Thalassospira sp. TSL5-1: one gene and its partner. The protein of the gene in region 1 interacts with the protein of each later gene in a pairwise test. Links are inferred from orthologs where the notes say so. Each region holds a gene or a part of one and is shown on either strand. Other genes may lie near its edges.

Evidence for each region. The genes of interacting proteins can lie anywhere in the genome.
Region 2: the proteins of secB (region 1) and secA interact in binary tests that used the Escherichia coli proteins (3 or more experiments, as listed by UniProt). The link is inferred for Thalassospira sp. TSL5-1 from one-to-one orthologs.

Annotation. Positions count from the first base shown.
Region 1 is NZ_KV880638.1:165,573-170,866, forward strand. The notes cover bases 1,391-4,210. They hold secB (protein-export chaperone SecB), read left to right. Parts: upstream 1,391-2,461; coding sequence 2,462-2,959; downstream 2,960-4,210. Other genes in these bases: LF95_RS10300 (FxsA family protein), read left to right, coding at 1,483-2,067; hemJ (protoporphyrinogen oxidase HemJ), read right to left, coding at 3,062-3,490; hemH (ferrochelatase), read right to left, coding at 3,526-4,210. Also shown: LF95_RS10290 (murein transglycosylase A), read right to left, coding at 1-296; LF95_RS10295 (Tim44/TimA family putative adaptor protein), read right to left, coding at 489-1,199; more of hemH, read right to left, coding at 4,211-4,620; hemE (uroporphyrinogen decarboxylase), read right to left, coding at 4,788-5,294. UniProt on the Escherichia coli protein: One of the proteins required for the normal export of some preproteins out of the cell cytoplasm. It is a molecular chaperone that binds to a subset of precursor proteins, maintaining them in a translocation-competent state.
Region 2 is NZ_KV880638.1:714,052-718,573, reverse strand. Bases 1,237-4,522 are described here. They hold secA (preprotein translocase subunit SecA), read right to left. Parts: upstream 4,158-4,522; coding sequence 1,437-4,157; downstream 1,237-1,436. Other genes in these bases: LF95_RS12795 (hypothetical protein), read left to right, coding at 4,474-4,522; LF95_RS12805 (alpha/beta hydrolase), read left to right, coding at 1,237-1,354. In the rest of the region: 8-oxo-dGTP diphosphatase MutT, read right to left, coding at 1-349; more of LF95_RS12805, read left to right, coding at 482-1,236. UniProt on the Escherichia coli protein: Required for protein export, interacts with the SecYEG preprotein conducting channel.

The DNA of each region.
Region 1 (5,294 bases):
CAGTCTGCCACCGTGCCCATACGCGGGTCAGGGCCGATATTCTTGTCATCAGCACGCCTTAACATGCGCTCACAGGAGCGTTGGAACGCAACCAGGGCAGGCTGCATGTTATCGCTTTGCCAGCCATCCAGGTCGGTAAAACGGGCAGGGGACAGGGTTAAGTGATCCGGCTTTTCAGACGGGGTAATATATTGGGAAATTTGCGGCCAAAAAAACCAAGCTGCACCGCCCGCCGCCAGAAGGACGATAAAGCCGACAAAAATGCCACTCAGCAGGGAAGAAGATTTGTGGGTCAAAAAAGCCGCCATCTAACAGACCGGAACCAAAAAACCATACCGGCACAGTGTCGCCAGAAACGGTTAAAAAACCAAAACCAGATGCAATAAATTTCAGCAAAACCCGGCCGATTACGCACAAAAAAGGCGGATCTGCACATAACAGACCCACCTTTCAATCAAGATCAAACCCTGAAAATTTGAAACCCGCGATCAGCCTTCGTTATCAGGAGTTTCGGTCGCAACAAGCAGCCAGTTCGGATCGGAACTTTCCAGATTGCGTGCAAAGGTCCAAAGATCTTCCGCCTCGATAACCTCGTTTGGATCACCGGAAATAATATCCCCGGCCTGATTGCGCACAATCGAGACTTCTTCGGAGACGAATTTCACCGTGATATAAGCGGTTCGCCCTTCGATATTCGCATCATCAATAACGGCTGATTTAATGCCGACCAGGGTTGTTTCTTCATGCTCGTTACTGGTGGCGCGGGCATCAATCGCGCTGGAAAAATTCTTGTAAACCTCGGGCGAAAGCAGGGAATTGAGCGTATCCTTATCCCCTTTGGCAAAGCTTTCGACAATCATTTCAAAAGCCATGCGCGCGCCATTGAGGAATTCCTGCTGGCTAAAGGAACCATCCGCAAGCTGGATTTGTGTTAAGGCCGGATTGGATACCGAATTATCAGCCGCATTACCCTTATGCGAATCAGGCAAACGGTAAACATTGTCGCTGCCTTGTGCGCCAGAATTATCACGCGGCGACACGCCGTTTGCATCATCCCGGGTGCGACGCCCGTAAATATCGGTTGGACCCTGCTTCTCATTGCCGGTTTTGCGGCCCAGCACACTGCGCAGGCGCAAAATCAAAAAGACAGCAATCAGGGCAAATAGAATAATATCAAAATATTGCAATTCCGGACTCATGCTTTTGGGGTGTCGACGGACGGCAACCGCCATCATACAGCCTGTGTAGGTGAAATGGTATGGCCTTATCTGAATGCAAGGGCAACTATCCAACCAGGAAAAATGTGATCAACTTCACCAGAACATCGATAAACGTGTTAAAACAAGATCAGATTGCTGGCGCGATGCCGCATTTTTGTCCAGTTATGTCGGTATCGCAATAGCTTGACAGCATTTGATACAAAATGTTGCGTTAAAGACAATTCTGTTTGTTTACAAATAGCCAGCGCCAGACGGAGCAATTATGGGCTTTATTCTTTTTGGCATTTTTGTCGTCGTACCGATTATTGAAATCGCTGTTTTTATTCAGGCCGGCGAGTTGATCGGTTTATGGCCGACCATTGCAATTGTCATCTTAACCGCCATTCTTGGCACATCCCTGATGCGGGTTCAGGGCCTGCAAACCCTGGCCCGCGCCCAACAGGAGTTGGACCGTGGCGAAATGCCGATAGGTCCACTTTTTGATGGTGTCTGCATTCTGATTGCCGGGATACTGCTGTTAACGCCAGGCTTTGTCACCGATACAATTGGTTTTCTGCTGCTTATTCCGCCCCTGCGCCGTGCCATTGGCGCCGGTGTTATTCTGAAATTGATGAAATCGGGTAAAATGCGCATGTCATTTGGCGCAAATGCACGTCAGGGCAGGCGTCAACCAGGTGGTAATCCGTTTGGGTCTGGCGGCCCGTCTTCATCTGGTGGACAACATCGCAGTGGAAGCGGTCCGATCATTGATGGCGATTACGAAGATCTTGATCAGCGCAATGGCAATTCTAATGAAAAGTCATCTGAGCCGGATGATCAAAATCGCAACCTGCCGCCCCGTGATTAATACCATCTGGATTACTGGATACCGGTCCGATAGCCAATATCGGACATGCAAAATCCAGCATATCCAGCATACAAGGTCGGGTCACAAACCCGGCCTTTTTTATGTAATCATCAGGTTTAAAAACCATCCCTTTAACCCGGCATGATCATCACAACAGGCAAAAACAGCTTTGCCCGCGCCTTGATCTTGCCCGTCTGTTCCAGACATGCTAGGCCATCAGGCGTTATTTCGTAAGGCCCTTGCGGGCATCGAACCTTTGGTGTCAGAAAAAAGCCGGTTTCGCGACAGGTTCAGAAAGAAAAGGTGAGAAAAGGTCACATGCCAGCATCTCGCCTGACCAGAAGGAGGCGGCTTTTTTCTGACCAATTCCAGGATTTGAGGGAGTTATCTTTTAATGGCTGAAAATACCACCGGTGCAGAAGGCACGGACGCAGCAGCACAACAGCAGGCTGGCAATCCGATTACCATTCATGCCCAGTATATCAAGGATTTGTCATTTGAAAATCCGAATGCGCCGGAAAGCGTTGCCCTGCAACAGCAGCCCAAAATCAACATTGATGTTGATGTGCAGGCCCGGACAACCGAAGACCAGCGCCTGCATGAAGTTGTTCTGAAAATTGATGTTCAGGCAGAAGTGGCCGAAAAAGTTGCCTTCATTGCCGAACTGCAATATGGCGCTGTTGTCACCCTGAATGTGCCCGAGGAACACCGCCTGCCGGTTCTTCTGATCGAAGTTCCGCGTTTGCTGTTCCCCTATGCGCGTAAAATCATCGCCGATCTGACAGCCGATGGCGGTTTCCCGCCGCTAATGATGCACCCGATCGATTTTACCGACCTGTTTCGTAAAAAATACGCGCAAGCCGCTGAAAGCACCCCAGCCGGTAACGCCTGATTTATCGAATTAGATATTTATAAAATATCTTAAAATGAAAAACCCCGCTTTTCACGGCGGGGTTTTTTGTATCTTGGTTGTTCCAATATTCTAAAATAAAAATCAGAATGGCTTTCCAATGACCATAAAGACAATAATGATCATCAGGATCGTCGGCACTTCGTTCAGGATACGAAAAAATTTTGCCGGTTTGGTATTAGCACCGGCCTCAAAAGCCCGACGGTATTTTGCCAGCATCATATGGGTGATGGTCATCAAAATCACGCATAGAAGTTTCACGTGAAACCAGCCTTCGGTCATGGCACCGGTAACGCTGATCAAATACCCACCAAAAAGCCAACTGGCGATCATCGCCGGATTCATAATTGCGCGCAGCAGACGACGTTCCATGACCTTGAATTTTTCATCGGCTTCGGAACCGGGTGCCACATCACAATGATAAACATAAAGACGCGGCAGATAAAGCATACCCGCCATCCAGGCAATGATGCTGACGACATGTAGTGATTTGATAATGCTATATAAATCCATCGATCTCTCGGTTTTGATTTTTCAAAGCAGTCAGATCAATGTGCGGAACCCGGCTGTTTCGCCGTTGCGCAAACATGATCATCCGGGCACCACCAGCCACGGGTCTGGGCACTATCACTGTCCGTTCCATTTTGGTCGAGGGCTGTTTGTGTGTCCTGAATCACATTAACAAGACCGGTAATAAATTTGGGATGCGAACACACCGTTCTGACCCGTTGGTAAACCGGTATGTTCAAATGATCAGCGATTTCGCGATATTCGATATCCAGTTCCACCAGAGTTTCGGAATGTTCGGTTACAAATGCAATCGGAACAATCACCAAGGGCACGCCATCTTTGCCGGCCCGTTTGATTTCATCCTCGGTCGAAGGGCCAATCCATTCCATCGGACCCACCCGGCTTTGATAGCTGACAAGCCAGTCAAGACCCGGAATGGCCATTTCATCCACCACCGCCTGCGCCGATTTTTCAATTTGCGATTGATACGGATCTTTACGTTTCGTAATCACGGCCTTGGGCACACCATGAGCCGAAAACAACAGGCGCGGAGCGCCCTTATTTTCTGCCAGGGCCTTTTCATAGCCTTCACGTACCATATCGGCCGTGGCACTGACAAAACCAGGATTGGTCGGATAACAACAGGCCGTTTTCATCGGCACATTCAAACCGGCATCACGGCAGGCCCGTTTCCAATCCTTAACCGATGATCCGCTGGTTGTTGTGGAAAATTGCGGATAAAGCGGCAGCAGAATCATTTCATCGGCACCCCAGGCCTTAACCGCCCGGACGGTTTCATCGGCAAAGGGTTTCCAATAACGCATGGCAATGAAACAACGATTATCAAAACCGTCATCAAGGTCGTTCAGGCTGGTTTCCAGGGCATTGGCCTGATCCTGCGTCAGCTCCAGCAGCGGCGATTTACCGCCAAGATGGGCATAAATCTCCTGGGCGACTGGTTCACGCCGCGATGAAATCAATTTTGCCAGCAAAAACCGGAACGGATTGGGCAGGCTGATAATGGCCGGGTCATTAAACAGATTGAACAAAAACGGTTTTACGGCATCAGGGCCATCCGGACCACCAAGATTAAACAGGATGATGGCACGTTTTTTTTGAACTTGATCGGGCATAGACAAAATCCTTCCGGCATTCCGCCAGGGCGAAATGCACTATTTGGCCGTAAATCAAAAAATCCGCTCTGGTCCTGCGCACAGGATGACAGGAACCCTCAATAAAGCAATGAAGTTGCGTTTCATTACGAATTGATTTTTCCAATGGATTTCATTGATTAAAAAATTCACGCACCCCGGCGAATGAATTCTACCAGTTTCCCAACATTTTCAGGGGAGGTTTCGGGGGTAATCCCATGACCCAAATTGAAAATGAAAGGCCCTTTGCCCAGTGTATCAAGAATACGGCGGGTTTCGGCCAACATTTCATCACCGCCCGTAATCAGATACATCGGATCAAGATTGCCCTGAACCGGACCCAGTTTTTGCAGATTTTCGGCAACCCATTTCAAAGGAACGCCGCTATCCAGACCAACAGCATCCACCCCGGTCAGGTTTTTGAAATCCATCAGGTGCAAACCCGCACCCCTTGGAAAGCCAATGACCGGCATATCCGGGTGCACGGCCTTGATGCTTTCAACAATCTTGCGGGTTGGTTCGATTACCCAGCGATGGAAACCATTTTCAGACAGGACACCGCCCCAGGTTTCAAAAAGCTGAATGGTTTCAGCCCCGGCCTTGATCTGAGCCAGCAAATATTGCGTGGTGGCTTCTACCAGAATGTCGATCAGTTT
Region 2 (4,522 bases), 550 kb from region 1 along the record:
ATTTCACCTGCTGGCCTTCCATCGGGCGAATTTCGCCTTTCCAGACACGGCATAAATAAAGCGGCATCATCAGATGAAAATCGTCATAGGTGAAAGAGGCAAAGGTAAAAGGGGCCAGGCAGCTTTCGGTAATGTCAATATTAAGCTCTTCTTTCAGCTCGCGCACCAGGGCCATTTCCGGGGTTTCACCGGGTTCAACCTTACCCCCGGGAAACTCCCACAGCCCGGCCATGGATTTGCCTTCCGGACGCTGCGCAATCAGCACACGGTGATCAATATCAACCAGTGCCACGGCACTGACAAATACGGTACGTTCAGGAACGCGGCCCTGACGCAAATCGACTGACATGCAGCCGCTATCTGGTTTTTGAACTGTCATGACACGGTTTTATCGTGCCGACGATGCCGCGCCAAGAGGGGATGCAATCCTTTTAATGATTTTTCGCGTATATAAAACAAATCCATAACCATGAAGTCTGCCATGCCCCGTCCCCGTTTGCTTGTTCTTGCCTCCAACGCCCTGATGGCGACCCTGCTGCTTGCCGGATGTGACCGTCTTGGTGCCTTTAACAGCCTGCAGGCCGGTGACATCAAACCGGCCATAACCGACCTGCCCTATGGCCCCGATGCCCGGCAAAAAATGGATATTTACCTGCCAACCAGGGCACAGCGCCCGGCACCGTTAATGATCTGGTTTTATGGCGGCGCGTGGCGGTCGGGCGACAAGGCCAAATATGCCTTTGTTGCAAAACGATTTACCGACATGGGCTATGCCGTTGCCATCCCCGATTACCGGCTGGCCCCCAAGGTGACGTACCCGGCCTTCGTTCAGGACAGCGCACAGGCAGTCAAAACTGCAAAGGCCTTTGCCCAGGAACATCCTGCCGATATCAGTGGACAAAAACTGATACTGGCCGGGCATAGTGCCGGAGCCTATAACGCCATGCAGCTTGTCGCACGGCAAACCTTTCTGCAAAAGGTCGGCTTAACCCGCGATGATATCGCTGGCATCATCGGCCTGTCCGGGCCCTATGATTTTTATCCCTATGATGTAGAAAGCACCCGTTCCGCCTTTGACGACACGCCGGGAAGGGAAAGCCAGCCGGTCAATCAGGACCTCGCGACCATGCCGCCCCTATTGCTGATCACCGGAGAAGCTGACCACACGGTTTTGCCGCGCAATTCCATCCGCCTGGCCAAATTGGCCCCCAACGCTACACTGGTTAAAATCCCCGATATGAGCCATGTCGGCACGGTGGTGGCCCTGGGCACATTTTTAACCGGCGATGCGCGTGTGACAAAGCCGATTGACCAGTTTCTGGCAAAGGTCGCCCCCATCAAGGTAGCGAAATAATCCAGGCACCGTAAATCAAGACACAAAAAAACGCGCTCCCCACAAGGCAGCGCGTTTTTTCGTTCATTTCACAAGCCGGATCTTACGAAACCTGACCGTGGCAATGTTTATATTTTTTGCCCGACCCACACGGGCACGGTGCATTGCGCGAAACGCGGCCCCAGGTTGCAGGGTTGTTCGGGTCCACCGTGCCACCGGCCTGACGGGACTGCACGGTTTCCTGCACCCGTTCCTCGGCGGCGGTTGCGGCCGTCGGGTCGCTTTCAGGCGACGGATGGTTCTCGTGCATTTCCTGCGTTTGGCGCGGCTCGAGATCCTCGGGGCGCGGGGCGGACTGCAATTCAACATGCGAAAGCATTTGCGTCACACGTTCGCGCAGCATTCCCAGCATCTCTTCAAACAGGTTAAAGGCTTCGCGCTTGAATTCGTTCAGCGGGTCGCGCTGACCATAGGCCCGAAGACCAATGCCCTGACGCAAATGGTCCAACGCCAAAAGGTGCTCTTTCCAGGACTGGTCAAGCAATTGCAGCAGCAGGCTTTTTTCAACCTGTCGAATGATATCTGCCCCATAATTGGCAACCTTGGATGCCATTTTGGACTCGACAGCCTTGGCAATGCGCTCATGTACCATCGACGGATCAATGCCTTCTTCCTTGATCCAGTCTTCGACCGGCAGATCAAGGCCGAACAGGCGCAGGCATTCTTCATGCAGGGATTTGGCTTCCCACTGTTCCGGATAAACCTTTTCCGGGCAATGACGTTCCACCAAGCCCTCGATCACCTCGGAACGCATTTCGGCAACGTCTTCGGCCACATCCTTGGCCTGCATCAAATCGCGGCGCTGATCATAAATAACCTTACGCTGGTCATTCATGACATCGTCAAATTTCAACAGGTTCTTACGAATGTCGAAGTTGCGGCCCTCAACCTTTTGCTGGGCTTTTTCCAGCGCCCTGTTGATCCAGGGATGGTAAATGGCTTCGCCTTTTTCCAGACCCAGCTTTTGCAGCATGCTATCCATGCGCTCGGACCCAAAAATGCGCATCAGGTCATCTTCCAGCGACAGGAAGAATTTCGATGCCCCCGGGTCACCCTGACGACCGGAACGGCCGCGCAACTGGTTGTCGATACGACGCGATTCGTGGCGTTCGGTACCGATCACAAACAGGCCACCAGCTTCATGGACCTTTTGCTGGTCTGCCAGGACTTCTTCACGCAGGCGCGCAATACCGGCTTCGCGCTTGGAATCCTCGACATCGACCAATTCCAGTTCGGCCCGCATTTCAACGTTACCGCCCAGCTTGATGTCCGTCCCGCGACCGGCCATGTTAGTGGCAATCGTGATCGCGCCCGGCGCACCGGCCTGGGCCACGATATAGGCTTCACGTTCGTGCTGCTTGGCGTTCAGAATTTCATGTGGAATGTTACGCTTTTTCAACAGCGCACTCAGCATTTCCGATTTTTCAATCGACACCGTGCCCACCAGGGCCGGCTGACCACGACCGTGGCATTCCACCAGAAGATCGGCAATCGCTTCCCATTTTTCGGCGGCGGTCCGATAAATCTCGTCGTCATAATCCTTACGGGCAATCGGACGATGGGTCGGAATTTCAACAACCTTCAGGCCGTAAATTTCTTCAAATTCCTCGGCTTCGGTCATGGCCGTACCGGTCATGCCGGCCAGCTTCGGATACAGACGGAAATAGTTCTGGAAGGTGATCGAGGCCAGGGTCTGGTTTTCGTTCTGGACTTCAACCCGTTCCTTGGCTTCCAGCGCCTGGTGCAGGCCATCCGAATAACGACGGCCTTCCATCATGCGACCCGTAAATTCGTCAATGATGACAACCTTGTTGTCCTTGACGATATAGTCGGTATCGCGCTGGAACAGCTTGTGTGCCCGCAAGGCCTGGTTGGTGTGATGCACCAGATGAATGTTATTGATGTCATAAAGGGTTCCTTCGGTCAGGATTCCCATTTCTTTCAATAACTGTTCGGCATGCTCCGTCCCTTCTTCAGTCAGGGTAACGGCACGGGCTTTTTCATCTTTTTCGTAATCTTCGTCTTTCAGCTTGGGAATAAGCTGGTCCACCGCCTGATACATGGCGGAACTGTCTTCAGCGGGGCCGGAAATGATCAGCGGGGTCCGGGCTTCATCAACCAGGATCGAGTCAACTTCGTCAACGATGGCATAGTTGAATTCGCGCTGAACCATGTCTTCCAGACGGAATTTCATGTTATCGCGCAGATAGTCAAAGCCCAGTTCGTTATTGGTGGCATAGGTAATATCACACCGATAGGCCGCCCGGCGCTGGTCGTCGGTCATGCCGTGCATGATCACACCCACCGACATGCCAAGGAAACCGTAAACCTGCCCCATCCATTCGGCGTCGCGGCGTGCGAGATAATCGTTGACCGTCACCACATGAACACCCTTGCCTTCAAGCGCGTTCAGATAAACCGGCAGGGTGGAAACCAGCGTTTTACCTTCACCGGTTTTCATTTCGGCAATTTTGCCATCATTGAGAACGATACCGCCCGTCATCTGCACATCATAATGACGTTCGCCGCGCACGCGCTTTGCCGCTTCGCGGACGGTGGCATAGGCATCGGGCAGAACCTGGGCAAGAGTCTCGCCATTTTTGAGACGATCGCGCAGCCAATCGGTGCGGGCGCGCAGATCTTCGTCAGACAGTTTCTCGACCTCGGGTTCCAAGGCGTTGATTTGCTCGACCGTGGCCCGAAGGGCTTTGATTTCACGATCGTTAGCTGAACCGAAAATTTTCCGGGCAATGACGCCGAGCATTAAAACGTTCCTGGATAAAATGAAAATAACAAACAGACGGGTTCCGGGATAATACCGGGCCCGATCACAGATAGAACCCTGACTTTGATCTGTCAACGGAACGAACACCTAACTTGCATTTGTAATGCACACATTCGTGTCATTCCCTGTCAAACATCCCTGTTTTTGGCCCTTGAGCGACGCGCAAAAACGTTTTATGATAAAACCATAGGGTGTCACCCTTACATTTTTGATATTCGGGCAAGTAGCCCAAGCATGTCGCGTGATCGGAAAACGGCCAAATCCCGGCGACTGCATGCCTCAGGAGGAGGATACTATGGCGGACATATCCGCGTTCGGCCCGCTTCGCGCGGCCTCAATCCCGA